3 regions of the Pseudomonas sp. B392_1p genome follow, and region 3 is predicted to be linked to each of the others. Evidence: predicted binding sites of a transcription regulator. Region 3 holds the regulator's gene; each other region holds the start of a gene.
What was found. The regulator sigma-54, encoded in region 3, starts transcription at its own class of promoters, with help from an activator protein. The targets are predictions, from matches to a motif close to ANTGGCATNNANNTTGCTNT.
Positions count from the first base shown of each region.

Region 1 (6,744 bases), on a different contig from region 3:
TGAACATCATCATGGCCTGCATGATGTTCGGCGTGTCGCTCTCCCTGCGGCTGGAGGATTTCAGGCGCATCGCCCTGGCGCCCATCGCACCGCTGGCCGGAATGGTCGCGCAGTTTGTTCTGCTACCGGCCGCCACTTGCCTGTTTACCTGGGCGTTGAACATCGACCCCGAACTGGCATTGGGCATGATCCTGGTTTCAGCCTGTCCCGGCGGCAGCTTCTCCAATGTCATGACCTGGCTGGCGCGCGGCAACGTGGCGGTATCGATCAGCATGACGGCGGTCTCCAGTCTCGCCGCCACCGTACTGACGCCCCTGAACTTCGCGCTCTACGGCTGGCTCAATCCGCACACCCGAGACTATCTGACCCAGATCAGCCTGGAGCCTGCCAGCATGTTGACGCTGGTACTGCTGGTACTGGCGCTGCCTATGGTGCTGGGCATGGTCACCGGGCGACGGCTGCCCGGCTTTGTCGCGCGCAGCGAAAAACCCCTGCGCGTCATGTCGTTGCTGGTCTTCATCAGCTTTGTCGCCATCGCCTTCAGCAAGAACTTCGAGTTGTTCATCGAGCGCTTCCACAGCTTCTTCTGGCTGGTGGTGTGCCATAACCTGCTGGCGCTGCTGCTCGGCTATGGCATGGCCCGCCTGTGCCGCTTGCCGCACAGCGACCGCCGCGCCGTCACCCTGGAAGTCGGCATTCAAAACTCAGGCCTGGGACTGGTGATTCTCTTCACGTTCTTCCCCGACGCCGGCGGCATGTTGCTGATCACTGCCTTCTGGGGTGTCTGGCACCTGCTCAGCGGGCTGACCCTGTCGCAGTTCTGGGCCCGCCGCCCACTGCCGGCAGACGACCCTGCCGTTCAACAGCCCATCGCCACAGAGCAATACACATGACCCCACGCATCCTCATCACCGGCGCCGCTGGCTATATCGGCCATCAGCTCGGCAACCGCCTGGCTGGTGACCTGCAGGTCATGGGTACCGACCTGCGCAGCCGCGACGATGTCGCTTTTCCAATCCATATACTGGATATCCGTGCCCCCGAGCTGGCTGAGCTGCTGCACGGCGAGCAGATCACCCATGTGGTGCATCTGGCCTCCGTGCTGCAGGCCTCGAAGGATCGCCGCCGCGACTACGATATCGACGTCAACGGTACCCGCAACGTCCTTGAAAGCTGCCTCAAGGCCGGCGTCCGGCACCTGACCATTACCAGTTCCGGCGCCGCCTATGGCTATCATCCGGACAACCCGGCGTGGATTGATGAAACGCACGCCCTGCGAGGCAACCCCGAGTTCGCCTATTCGGATCACAAGCGGCTGGTCGAGGAAATGCTTGCCGAGTACCGCCACCATCATCCCGAGCTGCAGCAGTTGATCTTCCGCCCCGGCACCGTTCTCGGCGCCGACACCCGCAACCAGATCACCGACCTGTTCATGGCGCCGCGCATCCTCTCGCTCAAGGGCAGCGATTCGCCCTTTGTGTTCATCTGGGATCAGGATGTGATCGGCGCCATGGAAATGGGGTTGCGCCAAGGCAAGACCGGCACCTACAACATGGCCGGCGACGGCGCCCTGAGCATGCGGGAAATCGCCGCCCGGTTGAACAAACCGCTGCGGACGCTCCCGGTCTGGCTGGTGAAGATCGCCCTGCAACTGGCTCAATGGCGCGGCAAACCCACCAGCCCGGCGCAGGTGAAGTTTCTGCAATACAGGCCGGTATTGAGCAACCGACGGCTGAAGGAAGAGTTCGGCTACCCGCTGCGCAAGACCTCGGCGGAAACGTTCGAGTATTACGCGCAGCGCAGCGGAGCACGCAAGGCATGATCGATCCTTGGCTGTGGATTGCCCTGTTCGTACTCATTGCCTACACCATCGAAGCCATCACCGGATTCGGCAGTCTGGTCATCGCCCTGTCGCTGGGCGCGCTGTTATTGCCGCTCCCGGAACTGCTCCCGGTGCTCGTACCGCTTAATGTGCTGATGAGCGGGTTTCTGGCCTGGCGCAACCGCCAGCACATCGACCGAGCGCTGTTACTCAAGGTCATCCTGCCGCTGATGCTCGGCGGCACCCTGATCGGTTTCATGCTGCATAACTGGCTCGCCGCCGACCTGCTGAAACTGCTGCTCGGCTTGATGATCATCTGGTTCGCCGCCCGGGAACTGTGGCGCATCCAGCGCGGCACCACCGTACCGCCGCATCCCAACTGGTTCGGCCGCCTGCTGACCCTGGGCGCCGGCATCACCCACGGCCTGTTCGCCTCCGGCGGCCCACTGCTGGTCTATGCCATGGCCGGCACCCCGCTGGATAAGCGTCAATTACGGGCCACCCTGCTGTGCGTCTGGTTCTCGCTCAACACCAGCCTCAGCCTACTGCTGCTGCTCGAAGGCCGGTTGATTGCGGAACTGCCACGCCTATTGTCGTTCACGCCGCTACTGCTGGCCGGCGTAATAGCCGGCGACTATTTGCATCAGCGGATCAACGAGCAGCGCTTTCGGCAGATGGTCTACACCTTGCTGACCGCAACGGGCCTGTTGTTGGTGTTCCAGACAGTCTGAGGATTGGCTGCGCGGCATTGCGCATCGGACAGGGGGCGACTTTCCGTGCCATGGGGGGTACGACCTCATTTGTCGAACCGAGCGAAATACCCCTAAACGCACCCCTAGAATTTTTGGAAGCGACTGGAATGCCGAAACTCAAAAAATCGCTTTTTTGCTTGAAAGCAGCGATTTAGAGCGGTTGAGTGGAAGTCAGCGGAAGAGCTGATGGCGTCCCCTGCTGGAATCGAACCAGCATCTAGCCCTTAGGAGGGGCTTATTCTATCCGTTGAACTAAGGGGACAGACGCGTTGCTGCCGGCAGTGCGGCGGCGGGTCGGCATGTTAACGAGCGACGCTGGATTTGTCATGTCGAACCTGCGGGGAAACACCTTCCTTTTTGCGCAGCGACACAGGGTGTTCTCGGCAAGCCCGACGCAGGCTTTCCCGAGTTGGCCCACCCCTTGCTACTCCCCCTGCAAGTTTGAATTATTTGTGGAGTGCACCATGGCCCTTGGCGCTGAACTTTTTCTGCAAGGCAGCCCGTCGGCGCGCGCGGCGATAGGTACGGGCAAGTCGCCAGATAGCGGCGCCGCAGCTGGTAAGGCCGAGAACGGCAGCTTTGCCGAGCTGTATGCCCGCGAGCGCGATACCACCCCGGCCCCTGCCGCAGCCAAACCGGCCGAAACAGCCGAAACGGCTCAGGACGCTACGGACAAAGCCGTCCGCGAGCAGCAGTTGCTTGCCGATACCGGCAAGGAGTTGCCGACCGAGCTGCCACCAGAGGATGTGCAGTTGGAATCGCTGATGCTGTTCGAGCGCGACCCCGAGGCACCGGTCGATCCGACAACCGCTGAAGCGGTCACTGCGGCAACAGACGAAGCAGCGCAGGCTGTGCAGAACCGTCTTGTCGCCGACGCTGACGCCGAGGCCCTTGCCGCGGCTGAACAAGCAGCCGCAGAAGCGCAGCCTGACGAACTGGTTGCCGTAGCAGCGGCCATAGCCCCGACCGTGCAAACCGCGGCTTTACCTGCCCCATCGTCCGCTAACGGTCGGGCGAGCTCCGCGCAAACGACCATTGCGGAACAACGCGCCGCAACAAGCCGCCTCGCCTCTTCTGAACCGACACTGGCCGAAAGCAGCACGGAGTTGCCGGACAGCGAGCTGCGCCTTGGGCAGTTCTCGCGGGAGCTGGACACCAGCACTGTCGGCCGCGCCGCATCTGCCGCCGCCAGTGAGCTGCGTGGCGAAACAGCCCCCAGCAGTGTCAACCCTTTGACACAGGCGGTTAGCCAGGCGAACACCGCAACCGCAGCACGTGAGGCCGCCGCCGTTCCGCAGCAACCGCTGTCGATGAGCCAGAACGGCTGGAGCGAAGCGGTGGTGGAGCGGGTGATGTGGCTGTCCAGCCAGAACCTCAAGTCCGCCGAAATCCAGCTGGACCCCGCCGAACTGGGCCGCCTGGAGGTGCGCATCAGCCTTAATCAGGAACAGACCCAGGTGAGCTTCGCCAGCCCACATGCCGGCGTGCGTGACGCGCTGGAAGGCCAATTGCAGCGCCTGCGTGACATGTTCAACCAGCAGGGCATGAACCTGGTGGATGTCAACGTCTCCGACCAATCCCTGGCCCGCGATGATCGGCAAACCGACGAGCGAAGTGGCAGCCGAGGCATTGCCGCAGGAGGTGAAGAACATGCGGACGTGGATGACCTGACGGTCGCCACCACCGCACTGAACTCGGGACGCGGGCTGATTGATTTCTACGCCTAAGACTCCATCGAAGGTCATTCGTTTTAGCGAAAGCTGCCTTGCGAACGGCCTCGTGACAGGGTGTGGAAACGGATCTACCCAGTCATCCGGGCAGCCCGCCGGACACGCAACCGGCGGGCAACTCGTTCAGCTCTGACTGATCCAGCCTGCCCATACGGCGAGTGACGCCACACCCCCAATGGCACGGTATCTACCGCGACAAACCGTGAACAACATCAAAAAACTGGCATAAGACTTGCTCCCTCGCTGGCTTGGATGGTGTGAGCACCGGTCGGTGACGGATATTTGGCATGACTAAGAAAACTGGACCTCGTGGCTCGCAAACGAACAAGCTGCCGCTGATTATTTTCGGTGCGCTGGCGCTGCTGCTAGCAATAGCTGTCTCGGTTGGGGTGACGTGGTATGTGGTGACCAGCAAGATCGGCGGCCCAACCGAAGAGGCGGCGCGCCTGATCGACAAAGGCTCGATCTACGAGGAGCTGAAGGATCCTTTCGTGGCGAATTTCAATCGCCAAGGCCGCCAGCGTTATCTGCAGGCCAGCGTGGCGCTGATGGGCCGCGACCGCGACGGGATGGCCGCGCTCAAAGAGCATCTGCCGGTGCTGCGCAACCAACTGGTCATGCTCTTCTCTTCCCAGGACTTCGATGCCTTGCTGACGGCCTCCGGCAAAGAGACCCTGCGCCAACTGGCCACTCTGCACGTCCAGGATCTGGCTCGCCAGCATCTTGGCAAGCCGGTCATCGAGCAGGTGTTGTTCACTAATTTCGTATTGCAGTAGGACGTTTAGATGGCTACTGACCTGCTGTCACAAGATGAAATCGACGCCCTGTTGCATGGCGTCGACGATGGTCTCGTCGATACCGAAGACCTGGCCACCAAGGGGAGCGTCAAGAGCTACGACCTGACCAGCCAGGACCGTATCGTCCGTGGACGCATGCCGACCCTGGAAATGGTCAACGAGCGTTTTGCCCGCTACACCCGAGTCAGCATGTTCAACCTGTTGCGCCGCTCCGCGGATGTCGCGGTGGGCGGCGTACAGGTGATGAAGTTCGGCGAGTACGTACATTCCCTGTACGTACCGACCAGCCTCAACCTGGTGAAGATGAAGCCGCTGCGCGGCATCGCGCTGTTCATCCTCGACTCGCGCTTGGTGTTCAAGCTGGTGGATAACTTCTTCGGCGGCGATGGGCGTCACGCCAAGATCGAGGGCCGCGAATTCACCCCCACTGAACTGCGGGTGGTGCGCATGGTGCTGGATCAGGCGTTCATCGACTTGAAGGAAGCCTGGCACGCCCTGCTGGACGTGGATTTCGAGTACCTCAACTCGGAGGTCAACCCGGCCATCGCCAACATCGTCAGCCCCAGCGAAGTGGTGGTGGTGTCCACGTTCCACATCGAACTGGACGGCGGCGGCGGCGACCTGCATGTAACCATGCCCTATTCGATGATCGAGCCAATCCGCGAAATGCTCGACGCCGGCTTCCAGTCCGATGTCGCTGATCAGGACGAGCGCTGGTCCAAGGCCCTGCGCGAGGACATCCTCGACGTCAACGTGCCGCTGTCCGCCACCGTGGCGCACCGCCAGCTCAAGGTGCGCGACATCCTGCACATGCAGCCAGGTGATGTGATTCCGGTGGACGCGCCGGAGCACATCCTGATGCGCGCCAACGGCGTGCCGGCCTTCAAGGTCAAGCTTGGCTCCCACAAAGACAAACTTGCCCTGCAGGTGATCGAACCACTGCAACGCTCACGCTGAGTGACTTAGCCGCGCTGGTTGAGGCGGCGCGACCCTATTTGAACTGCCTTCCGAACGCCCCTGCGGGGAAGGCCAGCCAAGACAGCCGACTGAGGTAATCCCCATGGCAAATGACACCCCGATGAGCCCAGAGGATCAGGCGCAGGCCGATGAATGGGCCGCCGCCCTGGCCGAGTCTGCCGCCGATCAGGGCAGCATCGACAGCATGCTCGCCGATGCCCGTCCGGCCGCACCGCGTGCGCCGATTGAAGCGTTCGATACGCCACCGCGCGCAGACGGCCCTACAAGCATGGAAGGACCGAACCTGGAAGTGATTCTGGACATTCCAGTGACCATTTCCATGGAAGTCGGCAATACCAGCATCAACATCCGCAACCTGCTGCAGCTCAACCAGGGCTCGGTGATCGAACTGGACCGCTTGGCCGGTGAACCGCTTGATGTGCTGGTCAACGGCACGCTGATCGCCCACGGCGAAGTGGTGGTCGTCAATGAGAAGTTCGGCATTCGCCTGACCGACGTGATCAGCCCCACCGAACGCATCCGGAAGCTGCGCTGAGATGCGCCGAGCATCTTCTCGCCAAGGCCGCAACACCTGGGGCTGGCTCGCCGTGCCCCTGCTACTGCTGGCGCCCGGCGCCCTCGCCTCGTCGCCAGCGGTGCCCAGTACCGCCGGCGTAACCTCGCAG
Region 1 covers NZ_JBQPXM010000014.1:13,470-20,213, forward strand. The annotation lists gene ACTV8E_RS17655 (bile acid:sodium symporter family protein) at 1-893, shown strand, start outside; gene ACTV8E_RS17660 (SDR family oxidoreductase) at 890-1,822, shown strand; gene ACTV8E_RS17665 (TSUP family transporter) at 1,819-2,553, shown strand; tRNA gene ACTV8E_RS17670 (tRNA-Arg) at 2,762-2,836, opposite strand; gene ACTV8E_RS17675 (flagellar hook-length control protein FliK) at 3,039-4,301, shown strand; gene ACTV8E_RS17680 (flagellar basal body-associated FliL family protein) at 4,592-5,080, shown strand; gene fliM (flagellar motor switch protein FliM) at 5,090-6,058, shown strand; gene fliN (flagellar motor switch protein FliN) at 6,162-6,614, shown strand; gene fliO (flagellar biosynthetic protein FliO) at 6,616-6,744, shown strand, end outside.
Region 1: ACTV8E_RS17675 (flagellar hook-length control protein FliK) is a predicted target of sigma-54. The motif match lies at 2,983-3,002, and genes of this name have one in related genera.

Region 2 (6,744 bases), on a different contig from region 3:
GAAGCCGCCGCGCCAATGCGGGTGTAGTTGTTGTCCCGCGTAATCCGCTTCATCTCGGCGATATGCCCGACGTAGATCATCAACGGCAGTTCGCGGTGGAACTGTGTGACTTCCAGCGCCAGATCCGTGCCGCCAGCCAGCAGGCGCGCCTCGGGATGGGCCCCATAGACTGTCGCCAGCGCGTCGCTGGTAAGCGGTGATAGGCAGCGTTTATGGCCGTCGTCCAGCACGGGGGTGTCACGCGGGGCGATGGCTTGCAGACGCGCGACGGTTTCGGCTTCGGCAATGTCGAACTGATCCAGCTGCAGATGGCTGCAGGCCTGCTCGGCGGCGGCCAGGATCGGCCGGTAGCCGGTGCAACGGCACAGATTGCCGGCCAGAGCTTCGTGGGTGGCGACCGGGTCGGCGCCAGTGGCTGCGCTGTTCTTCTGCAGGGCGAACAGGCTCATGACGAAACCGGGGGTGCAGTACCCGCACTGCGCACCATGGCAATCAACCATGGCCTGCTGGACGCTGTGCAACTGCCCTTGGTGCTTGAGGTCTTCGACGGTGATCAACTGCTTGCCGTGCAGGGCGGAAATAAAGGTCAGGCAGGCGTTCAGCGTGCGGTAGCGCAGGCGTGTGCCGTCCAGTTCGCCGACCACCACCGTGCAGGCGCCGCAATCGCCCGAGGCGCAGCCTTCCTTGGTGCCGGTCTTGTGCAGGTGTTCGCGCAGGTACTGCAGCACCGTGGTGTTGGGGTCGAGCGTCTGCTCGCTGCGCATCTCGCGGTTGAGAAGAAACTGAATCAAGGCAACGCCTCCGGTGGATTCGGCCGCATGGCTGAACGGCCTGTGGTTGAGGACAAGTCTGGTCCACTTGAGCGGGGCCTGCTCGCGCATCGATAGGCGTAGCCGCGGCGATGCGCTGCGTGATCCCGCCGTATCGACGTCCCGCCCTGGCCAGGCAGCAATGGCTCCAGGCTGGTGCGCAGGTGTGGTTGGTTGCCATGTGCTGGTGCGCATAAAAGACTGGCCACTGCCCCGCGCTGGGCGGCCTGCCATGGCTGTTTATGCTCGACTGTCCAGGTGGGCCACGGCTTGCGCCTGCCCTGCGCAACGCCTCAGCAAAAATGGCATGCAACCTGCACTACTCAGAAAGCCTGTCCATGGCGGCAGGCCGACTACAGAATTATCCAGGCGCCGCGCCAGTCGCGCGGGGCAGGGGATACCGGGCAACGGCGCCCGGAACATGATCCCCACGATTACCAGGCAACGGCGCCTGAAGCTGCTCGGACAGCTTCAGGCGTTTTTTTTTGATTTTTTTGCCGGCTACGCACCGGCAGCGACGTTGAGCGAGGTAAGAGATGAACGCCATTGTCACCCCAGCCACGCGTGAAAAGCGGATCATCATCGGCAACGGAATGGTCGGCCATCACTGCATTGAACAGCTGATCGCCCTTGGCGCGCTGGCCCACACGGAACTCCATGTGTTCGGCGAAGAGCGCCAGCGCGCCTATGATCGCGTTCACCTGTCCGAATATTTCGGCGGTCGCGATGCTGAATCGCTCGCCATGGGGGAGGCGGGCTTCTACGCGCAGAACGGCGTACACATGCACCTCGGCACCCCGGTGCTGGAGATCGACCGCGAGCGTAAGGAAGTCGTCACGCCTGACGGTCGCTACGCCTACGACCAGTTGATCCTGGCCACCGGCTCGTACCCTTTTGTGCCGCCGATCACGGGCGCAGAGGGCAACGCCCGGCTGGTCTATCGAACCCTGGATGACCTCGACGCCATTCGTGCTGCGGCCGGCAATGCCCGCCGTGGTGTGGTGGTGGGCGGTGGCCTGCTCGGTCTGGAAGCCGCCAATGCACTCAAGTCCCTGGGCCTGGAGGCCCATGTTGTGGAGTTCGCCCCGCGTCTGATGCCGGTGCAACTGGATGCCGAGGGTGGCGCCGCGCTGCGTGCCCGCATCGAAGCGCTGGGCGTGGGCGTGCACCTGTCACGCGCCACTCGGAAGATCGTCGCCGGCGAGGACTACGCCTACCGGATGGCGTTCGAGGATGGTGAGTACCTGGAAACCGACCTGATCGTCTTCTCGGCCGGCATCCGCCCGCAGGACGCTCTGGCTCGCAGTGCCGGACTGGAGATCGCCGCGCGCGGTGGTGTGGTGGTCGATAACGACTGTCGCACATCGGATCCGGCCATTTTCGCTATCGGCGAATGCGCCAGCTGGAACGGCAGCGTGTTCGGCCTGGTGGCGCCGGGCTACAGCATGGCGCGCACCGTCGCCGCGCAATGGGCCGGGGTCGCCCACGAGGCCTTCACCGGCGCGGACATGTCCACCAAGCTCAAGCTACTCGGGGTGGATGTCGGCTCCATCGGCGACGCCCATGGCGCCACGCCAGGCACAAAGAGCTATCGCTTCATCGACGAGGCCTCCGCCAGCTACCGGCGTCTGGTGGTGTCCGCCGACGGCAAGCATGTGCTCGGCGCGGTGTTGGTGGGTGACAACAGCTACTACGACACCTTGCTGCAGTACGCGCAGAATGGCATCGCCTTGCCACAAAACCCGTCCAGCCTGATCCTGCCGCTGTCTGATGGCGCGCCGGCGCTGGGGGTCGATGCGCTGCCGGACGCCGCAACCATCTGCTCCTGCCATAACGTCAGCAAGGGCGCGGTCTGTTGCCAGGTGGATGCCGGCCTGACCGAGTTGGGCGATCTCAAGGCCGCCACCAAAGCCGGCACCGGGTGCGGCGGTTGCAGCGCGCTGCTCAAGCAGGTCTTCGAGCATGAACTGAGCGCCCGTGGCGTCGCGGTGGATAAGAGCCTGTGCGAACACTTCGCCCACACCCGCCAGGAGCTCTACGCGATCGTGCGGGTCGAGGGCATCCTCAGCTTTGAGGAGTTGCTGGCCAAGCATGGCCGCGGCCATACCGGCTGCGACCTGTGCAAGCCGGCTGTGGGCTCGATCCTCGCGTCCTGCTGGAATCAGCCGATCACGGATCCGTCGCTGGTGCCACTGCAGGACACCAACGACACCTTCATGGCCAACATGCAGAAGAACGGCACCTACTCGGTGGTGCCGCGCATCGCCGGTGGGGAAATCACCCCCGACAAGCTGATCGCCCTGGGTGCGGTGGCAAAGAAATACGACCTTTACACCAAGATCACCGGCGGCCAGCGCATCGACCTGTTCGGCGCCCAGCTGCATCAGTTGCCGGACATTTGGGGCGAGCTGATCGCGGCGGGCTTCGAGACCGGGCGTGCCTATGGCAAGTCGCTGCGCACGGTGAAGTCCTGCGTCGGCAGCACCTGGTGCCGTTACGGCGTGCAGGACAGCGTCGGCATGGCCCTGCTCCTGGAGAACCGCTACAAGGGCCTGCGCGCGCCGCACAAGTTCAAGTTCGGCGTTTCCGGCTGCACCCGCGAATGCGCCGAAGCGCAGAGCAAGGACATCGGCGTGATCGCCACCGAGAAGGGCTGGAACCTCTATGTGGCAGGCAACGGTGGCATGCGCCCGCGCCACGCCGAGCTGTTCGCTACTGACCTCGATGACGCCACGCTGATCCGCACCATTGACCGCTTCCTGATGTTCTACATCCGCACGGCGGACAAGCTGCAGCGCACCTCGGTGTGGCGCGAAAGCCTGGACGGCGGCCTGGACTACCTCAAGGACGTGATCATCCACGACAGCCTGGGGCTCGGCGCCGAACTGGATGCGCAGATGCAGTTGGTGATCGATCGCTACGAATGCGAATGGGCCAACGCCCTCAAAGACCCGGAAAAGCTCAAGCGCTTCCGCACCTTCGTCAATGATCGGCGCGCCGATCCGGACATTCACTTTGTCAGAGAACGCGGCCAGCGCAGGCCGGTGCGCGCCTCTGAACTTCACCTGATCCCCGTTGCCCAGGAGGTGCTCTGATGAGCCTCAATGCCATGTGTCTCGACTCGCAAACCGTCAGCCCATCCGCTTCCTGGCGTGCCCTGTGCGGCCGCCGCGATCTGGTTGCCAACTCGGGCGTGGTCGCCTGGCTGGATGGCATCCAGGTGGCGCTCTTCTACCTGCCGGAGAACACGGCGGGCGACAGGCTCTACGCCATTGAAAATCGCGACCCGAAGTCCGGAGCCAATGTGATCGGCCGCGGCATCGTCGGCTGCCTCAAGGGGGATCTGGTCATCGCCTCGCCGCTGTACAAGCAGCATTTTCGCCTGCAAGACGGCACCTGCCTGGAATACCCCGAGCAGCGCCTGCGTGTCTGGCCGGCACGTTTGAATGACGATGCCGTGGAAATCGGCGTCGCGTGAGCCCCGCATTGTTTTAACCCTGTTTTTGACTGCATACGAGAGACCGCCATGTCCTACATAGTCCCTTCGGAGTTCGCCACCAAGATGGTGGACGCCGGCGAATCGAAGATTTTCATGTCTACCCGCGACACCCTGATCCGCGCTTTCATGGCCGGTGCGATCCTCTCCCTGGCCGCGGTATTCGCGGTGACGATCACCGTGCAGACCGGCTCGGCGTTGGCCGGAGCGATGCTGTTTCCCGTCGGCTTCGTGATGCTCTACCTGATGGGGTTCGACCTGCTTACCGGGGTGTTCGTGCTGACGCCCCTGGCGCTGCTCGACCGCCGTCCCGGCGTTACGGTCAACGGCGTGCTGCGTAACTGGGGGTTGGTGTTCCTGGGTAACTTCGCCGGTGCATTGACCGTGGCCTTCATGATGGTCTTTGTGTTCACCTACGGCTTCTCCATCGAGCCCGGCGAGGTGGCGCACCGGCTGTCGCATATCGGCGAATCACGCACCCTGGGGTATGCCGAGCACGGCCTGGCCGGTTGGATGACCATTTTCCTGCGCGGCGTGCTGTGCAACTGGATGGTTTCGATGGGCGTGGTCGGCGCGATGATCTCCACCACCGTGGGCGGCAAGGCCATCGCCATGTGGATGCCGATCATGCTGTTCTTCTACATGGGCTTCGAGCACTCGGTGGTGAACATGTTCCTGTTCCCGGCCGGGCTGATGATTGGCGGTGATTTCTCGGTGATGGATTACCTGCTGTGGAACGAAATCCCCACTGCGCTGGGTAACCTGGTGGGTGGCCTGGCCTTCACCGGCCTGACGCTGTACGCCACCCACGTGCGTACCGCTGCCAAACGTTCTTTCTGATCAGGACGTAACGCACAAGCTCCGGACTGCCGGAGCCTGTGCGTTTGAAGCCAGAACCCCCATGCCTAGCCAACTTGCCATTTCCCTCGGCCAGCACACCGACAAGGGTCGCAAACCCGTCAACCAGGATTTCCACGGTGCCTGCCTGCCCGCCGAGCCGCAGCGCTCCACCAAGGGTATTGCCATCGCCCTGGCCGACGGTATCAGCAGCAGCGCGGTCAGCCAGATCGCCAGTGAAACCAGCGTCAAAGGGTTCCTCGCCGACTATTTCTGCACATCGGAAGCCTGGTCGGTAAAGACCTCGGCGCAGCGTGTGCTGGTGGCGATCAATTCCTGGCTGCATGCCCAGACCCGGCAGAGCCAGTACCGCTACGACCGTGATCGCGGTTACGTGTGTACCTTGAGCGTGCTGCTGCTCAAATCCACCACGGCCCACCTGTTCCATATTGGCGATGCGCGCATTTACCGCCTGCGCGACGGTGCGTTGGAGCAACTGACCCGCGATCACCGCGTCTGGGTCTCCCAGGACACTCACTACCTGGGCCGCGCCATGGGCATCAACTCGCATCTGGAGATCGACTACCAGACGCTCCCCCTGGAAACGGGCGATCTGTACTTTCTTGCCACCGACGGCGTCTATGAGCACGTCTGCGCGCCGTTCGTGGCGCAGGTGATCGATGCGCACGCGGATGATCTGGACACAGCGGCGCGCCTGATCGTCGAGGAGGCTTTCGCGCAAGGCAGCGATGACAACCTGACCGTGCAATTGGTGCGGATCGACGACCTGCCCGATCACGGGGCCGACGAAGTCCAGCAACGGCTTGGCGAGCTGGCATTGCCGCCGCTGCTGGATGCCCAGATGCAATTCGACGGCTATCGAATCGTCCGTGAATTGCATGCCAGCAGTCGCAGCCATGTTCATCTCGCAGTGGACGAAGCCAGTGGCAACCGGGTGGTGTTGAAGACGCCTTCGCTCGACCTGCGGGGCGATGCGGCTTATCTGGAGCGTTTTCTCACCGAGGAATGGATCGCGCGGCGGATCGACAATCCCCATGTCCTCAAGTCGTGTCTGCCGGCGCGCAAGCGCCACTACCTGTACACCGTCAGCGAGTTCATCGACGGCCAGACTCTGGCGCAATGGATGATCGACCACCCGCGTCCCGACCTGGAAACCGTGCGCGGCATCGTCGAGCAGATCGCCCGTGGCCTGCGCGCGTTTCATCGCCTGGAAATGCTGCACCAGGACCTGCGCCCGCAGAATCTGATGATCGACGCCACCGGCACGGTAAAAATCATCGATTTCGGTGCCACCCGCGTAGCGGGCTTGGCCGAATTGGGCGGGGTGCGACAGCGGGACGATGTGCTCGGCACCGCGGCCTATGCCGCGCCGGAATATTTTCTCGGCGAATCTGGCAGTTGCCGCTCGGATCTGTTTTCCCTCGGCGTGATCACCTACCAGATGCTCAGTGGCAGGCTGCCCTACGGCGCCCAGGTGGCCAAAAGCCGAACGCGGGCGGCGCAGCTCAGCCTCAATTATCACTCGGTGCGTGACAGTACGCGGGAATGTCCAGCCTGGATCGACGAAGTGCTGAAGAAAGC
Region 2 covers NZ_JBQPXM010000002.1:97,288-104,031, reverse strand. The annotation lists gene xdhA (xanthine dehydrogenase small subunit) at 1-791, opposite strand, end outside; gene nirB (nitrite reductase large subunit NirB) at 1,346-3,904, shown strand; gene nirD (nitrite reductase small subunit NirD) at 3,904-4,287, shown strand; gene ACTV8E_RS02755 (formate/nitrite transporter family protein) at 4,336-5,145, shown strand; gene ACTV8E_RS02750 (protein kinase domain-containing protein) at 5,207-6,744, shown strand, end outside.
Region 2: nirB (nitrite reductase large subunit NirB) is a predicted target of sigma-54. The motif match lies at 1,111-1,130, and genes of this name have one in related genera.

Region 3 (6,744 bases):
CGTCAGCGACGGTCGCCTGATCGCCGAGGGCGATGCGCAAAGCATCCTGGCCAACCAGTTGGTTAAGGAAGTCTATCTGGGCCACGAATTCCGACTCTGATTGATGCCGTGCTCAGTCCGTAATATCAGATACTGGAATTCCCAAGAAATATCAGGCATATAATTTGCTTCCATGGCGCTGCGGCGCCCGCTAGTGGATGGCGCTTAGACGCCGGCAATCAAGGTCTGCCATGAAACCATCGCTCGTTCTCAAGATGGGCCAGCAGCTGACGATGACCCCGCAGCTGCAACAGGCCATACGACTTCTGCAACTGTCTACTCTGGATCTCCAGCAGGAAATCCAGGAAGCCCTGGAATCTAATCCGATGCTCGAACGTCAGGAGGAGGGGGAGGATTTTGACAACGCCGACCCGCTGGCCGACGGCGACGAACTGCCCAACCCTGGCAGCCAGGAAATAGCCCTTCAGGAAAGCAGCATTCCCACGGTTGAAAACCTTGATGACGGTGGCGAGTGGAATGAACGGATTCCCAACGAGCTGCCTGTGGATACCGCCTGGGAAGACGTCTACCAGACCAGCGCCAGCAGCCTGCCGAGTAATGATGACGAAGAGTGGGACTTCACCTCGCGCACCGCGCCAGGCGAAAGCCTGCAAACGCACCTGCTCTGGCAGCTCAACCTGGCGCCCATGTCCAATACCGACCGGTTGATCGCCGAAACCTTGATCGACTGCATCAACGACCAGGGGTATCTGGAGGAATCCCTGGAGGAAGTGCTCGCCGCCTTCGACCCGGAGCTGGACATCGAGCTCGATGAAATCGAAACCGTTCTGCGTCGTCTGCAACACTTCGAGCCCGCCGGTGTGGCCGCGCGCGACCTGCGCGAATGCCTGCTGCTGCAACTGCGCCAATTGCCGAACAGCACTCCCTGGCTTGTCGAAGCCCAGCGCCTGGTCGGCGATCACCTCGAGCTGCTGGGTAGCCGCGACTATGCCCTGCTGATGCGCCGCCTCAAGCTCAAGGAGGATGAGCTACGCCAGGTAGTTGAATTGATCCAGAGCCTCAACCCGCGTCCCGGCTCGCAAATCGAAGCCAGCGAACCGGAATACATCGTGCCGGACGTGATCGTGCGCAAGCACAACGATCGCTGGCTGGTGGAGCTGAATCAGGAATCCGTGCCGCGTCTGCGCGTCAACCCGCAATACGCAGGCTTCGTGCGGCGCGCCGATACCAGTACGGACAACACCTTCATGCGCAACCAATTGCAGGAAGCGCGCTGGTTCATCAAGAGCCTGCAAAGCCGCAATGAAACCTTGATGAAAGTGGCCACGCAGATCGTCGAGCATCAGCGCGGCTTTCTCGAATACGGCGACGAAGCGATGAAGCCCCTGGTCCTGCATGACATTGCCGAAGCGGTGGGCATGCATGAGTCGACCATCTCGCGGGTCACCACACAAAAATTCATGCACACCCCGCGTGGTATTTACGAACTGAAATACTTCTTTTCCAGCCACGTGAGCACCGCCGAAGGCGGAGAATGTTCATCCACCGCGATCCGCGCCATCATCAAAAAGCTGGTCGCGGCGGAAAACGCCAAAAAGCCATTGAGTGACAGCAAGATCGCTGGTCTACTGGAAGCACAAGGTATTCAAGTCGCCCGGCGCACGGTAGCCAAGTACCGCGAATCCATGGGGATCGCACCGTCCAGTGAACGCAAGCGACTGATGTAGCAAGCTCTTGGGGGACAGGCTGGTGCAGGACCGACAACCGTCCATGTCTGCGCAAGTCGCCCAAGCCACAGTGTTCCGGCTGCAGGCCCTTGGTCTGCGCCATCCACGCGGCAAGAAGGAGAATACGGTATGCAAGTCAACATCAGTGGACACCAACTGGTAGTGACCGACGCCCTGCGCGATTATATCGACGACAAATTCACCCGACTGGAGCGCCACTTCGACCGTATCACCAACGTACAGGTGATACTGCAAGTGGAAAAACTGAAGCAAAAAATCGACGCCACACTGCATGTTGCCGGTGGCGAAATCGTGGGCACTGCCGAACACGATGATATGTACGCAGCCATCGACCTCTTGGTCGACAAGCTGGATCGCCAATTAATCAAATACAAGGAAAAGCAGCTCGAACGCGAGCAGGGCGCAACCGTCCGCTGATTCCACACCATGATCCGACTTGAAGATATCCTGACCCCCGGCCGTTCCTTGGTGAACGTGCCGGGAGGCAGTAAAAAACGCGTCCTGGAACAGATCGCCCACTTGCTCGACCGGGAACAGCCCGAGCTCGATGCCGGCACGATCTTTGAAGCCTTGATCGCCCGCGAAAAACTCGGCTCCACCGGTTTTGGCAATGGCATCGCCATTCCCCATTGCCGCATGGCCGGCTGCACTGCACCCATCAGCGCGCTACTACGCCTGGATGCTGCGGTGGATTTCGACGCCATCGATGCCGTTCCGGTGGATCTGCTGTTCGTGCTGCTGGTACCGCAATCGGCCACCGATGCGCACCTGGAGCTTCTGCGCCAGATCGCCCACATGCTGGATCGCGACGATGTGCGTGCCCGCTTGCGTCAAGCCGAGACTAACCAAGCCCTGTACCAGGTTGTGCTGGACGTTCAGAACGGGAACTGAAATGCGCCTGATCATCGTCAGCGGTCGCTCCGGCTCGGGCAAGAGCACAGCGCTAAACGTCCTTGAGGACAACGGTTTTTATTGCATCGACAATCTGCCCGCAGGTCTGCTACCTGAGCTGGCCCAAAGTGCGCTGATCCACACCGAATTGCAGCACCCGCAAGTGGCCGTATCCATCGATGCCCGCAATTTGCCCAGCCACCTGCAACGCTTCCCTGATCTGCTGGAGGAAGTCCGCTCGCGGCACATCCTCTGTGATGTTCTGTACCTGGATGCTGACGAGGAAACACTGCTCAAACGCTTCTCGGAAACTCGCCGCCGCCATCCGCTCACCAACGATACCCGCTCGCTGGCCGAGGCCATACGTGACGAAAGCCAACTGCTCGGCCCGATCAGCGACCTGGCCGATCTGAAAATCGACACCACCCACCTGAATCTTTATCAGCTGCGCGACAGCCTTCAACTGCGCCTGCTGGACAAACCCGAGCCGGGTACCGCATTTCTGATCGAATCCTTCGGCTTCAAGCGCGGCATGCCCGTCGATGCCGACCTGGTGTTCGACGTGCGCTGCCTGCCCAACCCGTATTGGCGGCCTGATCTGCGTGACTTCTCCGGCCGAGATCAGCCCGTCATCGAATTCCTCGACGCACAGAGCGATGTCGAAGAGATGTATCAGGATATCCGCGGCTACCTGCAAAAATGGTTGCCACGCTTTGCCGCCAGCAACCGTGCCTATGTCACGATCGCCATCGGCTGCACGGGCGGCCATCACCGCTCCGTCTATCTGGCTGAACGACTCGGTGCCACGCTCAAGACGCAATTGAAGAACGTCCAGGTTCGCCACCGCGATCTGCCATAGGGACCTGCAATGCCTTGCCGCGATATCACCATCGTCAACAAACTGGGCTTGCACGCCCGCGCCGCTGCCAAATTTGTAGGCACTGCCGGGCGTTATCCCTGTCAGGTGCGCGTTGGCCACGCTCCAGATAGCCTGGTCGATGGCAAGAGCATCATGGCGGTCATGATGCTTGCCGCCGGCAAGGGTACGCCTTTGCACCTGCATACCGAAGGCGAACAGGATGACGAAGCCCTCGACGCGCTGAGCGACTTGATCAACGATTGCTTTGGCGAAGGGGAATAAACAGCAGGGAGGTCACCTTAGATTCTCCCTGCTGCACCGGCGCGGCTTGAGCGCTTAGCTCCCAGCCACCGTCATTTTTTCAATCAGCACCGACCCGGTCCGGATAGTGCTGCGGGTCTCCAGGTCGCTGCCCACCGCGACGATCTGCCGGAACATATCGCGCAGGTTGCCGGCGATAGTTACCTCCTGCACCGGGAACTGAATTTCACCGTTCTCGACCCAGTAGCCCCCCGCACCGCGTGAATAGTCGCCGGTGACCAGATTCAACCCTTGCCCCATCAACTCGGTTACCAGCAGTCCACGACCCATGCGCTTGATCAGTGCAGCCTGATCATCTTCACCATGCGTAACGAAAAGATTGTGCACACCACCGGCATTGGCCGTGCTTGGCATGCCCAGCTTGCGTCCGGAATAGGTGCCCAGCACATAGGACACCAGCTCGCCATTGAGTACGAAGGGTTTTGCATAAGTGGCCAGGCCATCGCTATCGAAGCTCGCGCTACCCAGGCCGCGGGCCAGCAACGGCTGTTCATCGAGACTCAGCCACTCAGGGAACAGACGCTGACCGAGTGCACCTTCGAGAAAGGACGCCTTGCGATACAGGTTGCCTCCGGAAATCGCCGCGAGGAAATGACTGAACAATCCAGTCGCCAGTTCGGCTGCAAACAGCACCGGGACCTCGCACGTAGGTACCGGACGGGCGCCCAGTCGGCTGACAGCACGCTCGGCGGCGCGCTGGCCGATAAATACGCCGTCTTTCAAATCTTCGCCACGGCGACTGACGTCATACCAATAATCGCGCTGCATCTGGCCGTCTGCCTCAGCAATCATCACGCAGCTGAGGCTGTGCCGCGTATTGGCGTAGCCGCCTATGAAACCATGGCTGTTGCCATACACCCGGCAGCTTTGATGGCTGTTAAGGCTGGCGCCATCGGCATTGCGAATGCGCGAATCCCTGGCAAACGCCGCCGCTTCGCAACGCAGCGCCAGTTCCACCGCCTGATCCGGCTCGATAGCCCACGGATGATACAAGTCCAAATCTGGCAGCTCACGGGCCATCAGTGCTGCATCGGCCAGCCCCGCACACTCATCTTCAGACGCATGCTGAGCGATGGCCAGTGCGGCGGCCACGGTTTCGCGAATCGCCTCGTCGCCACCCGCCGAGGTACTTGCTGCGCCTTTGCGCTGACCGTTGTACAAAATGATGCCAAAGCCCTGATCACGATTGAACTCGACGGTTTCCACCTCGCCCTGGCGCACCGTGGTGCTCAACCCTTGCCCGGCCGAAACCGACACTTCACACGCGCTGGCGCCTTGGCGTTTGGCCTCGGCCAGGATGCGCTCGACCTTTTCTTCCAGGTGCGGCAAGGCTTGCGGACCGACCTTATCGACTGAACTCATGGCTACTCCTAAGCTGCAAGCAACGGCTTGCAAGTAAACAAGTGATTCAGCGTGCACCTCACGACTATCGCCCGTGGAAGCCCCGGCACACCGCTGCTGTTATCATGGCGGCATTATCCATTGGACCCGCCCCATGTCTGAATTCCTCGACGATTTCTCCGAAGAGAAAAGCAAATCCCAGATCAAACGCGAACTGCATGCCTTACAGGATCTCGGTCAGCGCCTGACGACCTTCAAGCCGGACGTACTGGACAAGCTGCCCCTGACTGACGTCCTGCGCCGCGCCTTGGCTGAAGCCCCTAAGCACACCGCCAACTCCGCCAAGAAACGCCACATGCAGTTCATTGGCAAATTGATGCGCGAGCAGGACATCGAAGGGATAACCGCCCTGATCGATCAACTGGACGCCTCCACCCGCCAGTACAACGAGCGCTTCCACGCCCTGGAGCGCTGGCGCGACCGCTTGATCGCGGGTGACGATGAAGTCCTGGAAGCCTTCGTCAACGACTACCCCGACACCGACCGCCAGCACCTGCGCGGCCTTATTCGTCATGCCCAGCACGAAGCGGCTCGTAACAAGGTTCCAACCGCCGCGCGCAAAATCTTCAAATACATCCGCGAAATGGACGAAACCCAGCGCGGATTACGCTAACAGCAGCTGCAAGCCTCAAGCACGCTATGGCTTTCGCTTGCAGCTTGCCGCTTGTATCTGCCCTCAAGCTCCCGTCCCACCCACGGTAATCCCGTCGATCTTCAGCGTCGGCTGACCCACGCCCACCGGCACCGATTGGCCTTCCTTGCCGCAGGTGCCGACGCCGCTGTCCAGCGCCAGGTCGTTGCCGACCATCGACACCTTGTTCATCACTTCCGGGCCGTTGCCGATCAGCGTCGCGCCCTTGACCGGCGTGGTGATCTTGCCGTCCTCGATCAGGTAAGCCTCGCTGGTGGAGAACACGAACTTGCCGCTGGTGATGTCCACTTGGCCACCACCCAGGCTGGCGCAGAAGATGCCTTTTTTCACCGAACGGATGATCTCTTCCGGGTCGCTCTCCCCAGCCAGCATGTAGGTATTGGTCATGCGCGGCATGGTCAGGTGCGCATAGGATTCGCGACGACCGTTGCCGGTGGAAGCCACACCCATCAGGCGGGCGTTGAGTTTGTCCTGCATGTAACCCTTGAGCACGCCGTTTTCGATCAAGGTGGTGCACTGGGTCGGCGTGCCTTCATCGTCCACGCTCAGCGAGCCGCGACGGTTGGCCAGCGTGCCATCATCGACGATGGTGCACAGATGGGAAGCGACGCGCTCACCGATGCGGCCGCTGTACGCGGAACTGCCCTTACGGTTGAAGTCGCCTTCCAGGCCGTGCCCCACCGCCTCGTGCAGCAGCACGCCGGACCAGCCGGGCGCCAGGACCACCGGCAAGGTTCCCGCCGGAGCGGCCACCGCCTCCAGGTTGACCAGCGCCTGGCGCAGCGCCTCACGGGCGTAACTCATGGCGCGTTCTTCGCCCGTGTTGCCTGGCTGCAGGAAATAGTCATAGTCGGTACGTCCGCCGCCGCCCT
Region 3 covers NZ_JBQPXM010000008.1:103,359-110,102, reverse strand. The annotation lists gene lptB (LPS export ABC transporter ATP-binding protein) at 1-100, shown strand, start outside; gene ACTV8E_RS12945 (RNA polymerase factor sigma-54) at 231-1,727, shown strand; gene hpf (ribosome hibernation-promoting factor, HPF/YfiA family) at 1,857-2,165, shown strand; gene ptsN (PTS IIA-like nitrogen regulatory protein PtsN) at 2,175-2,639, shown strand; gene rapZ (RNase adapter RapZ) at 2,641-3,498, shown strand; gene ACTV8E_RS12925 (HPr family phosphocarrier protein) at 3,508-3,780, shown strand; gene pmbA (metalloprotease PmbA) at 3,835-5,181, opposite strand; gene yjgA (ribosome biogenesis factor YjgA) at 5,315-5,833, shown strand; gene tldD (metalloprotease TldD) at 5,897-6,744, opposite strand, start outside.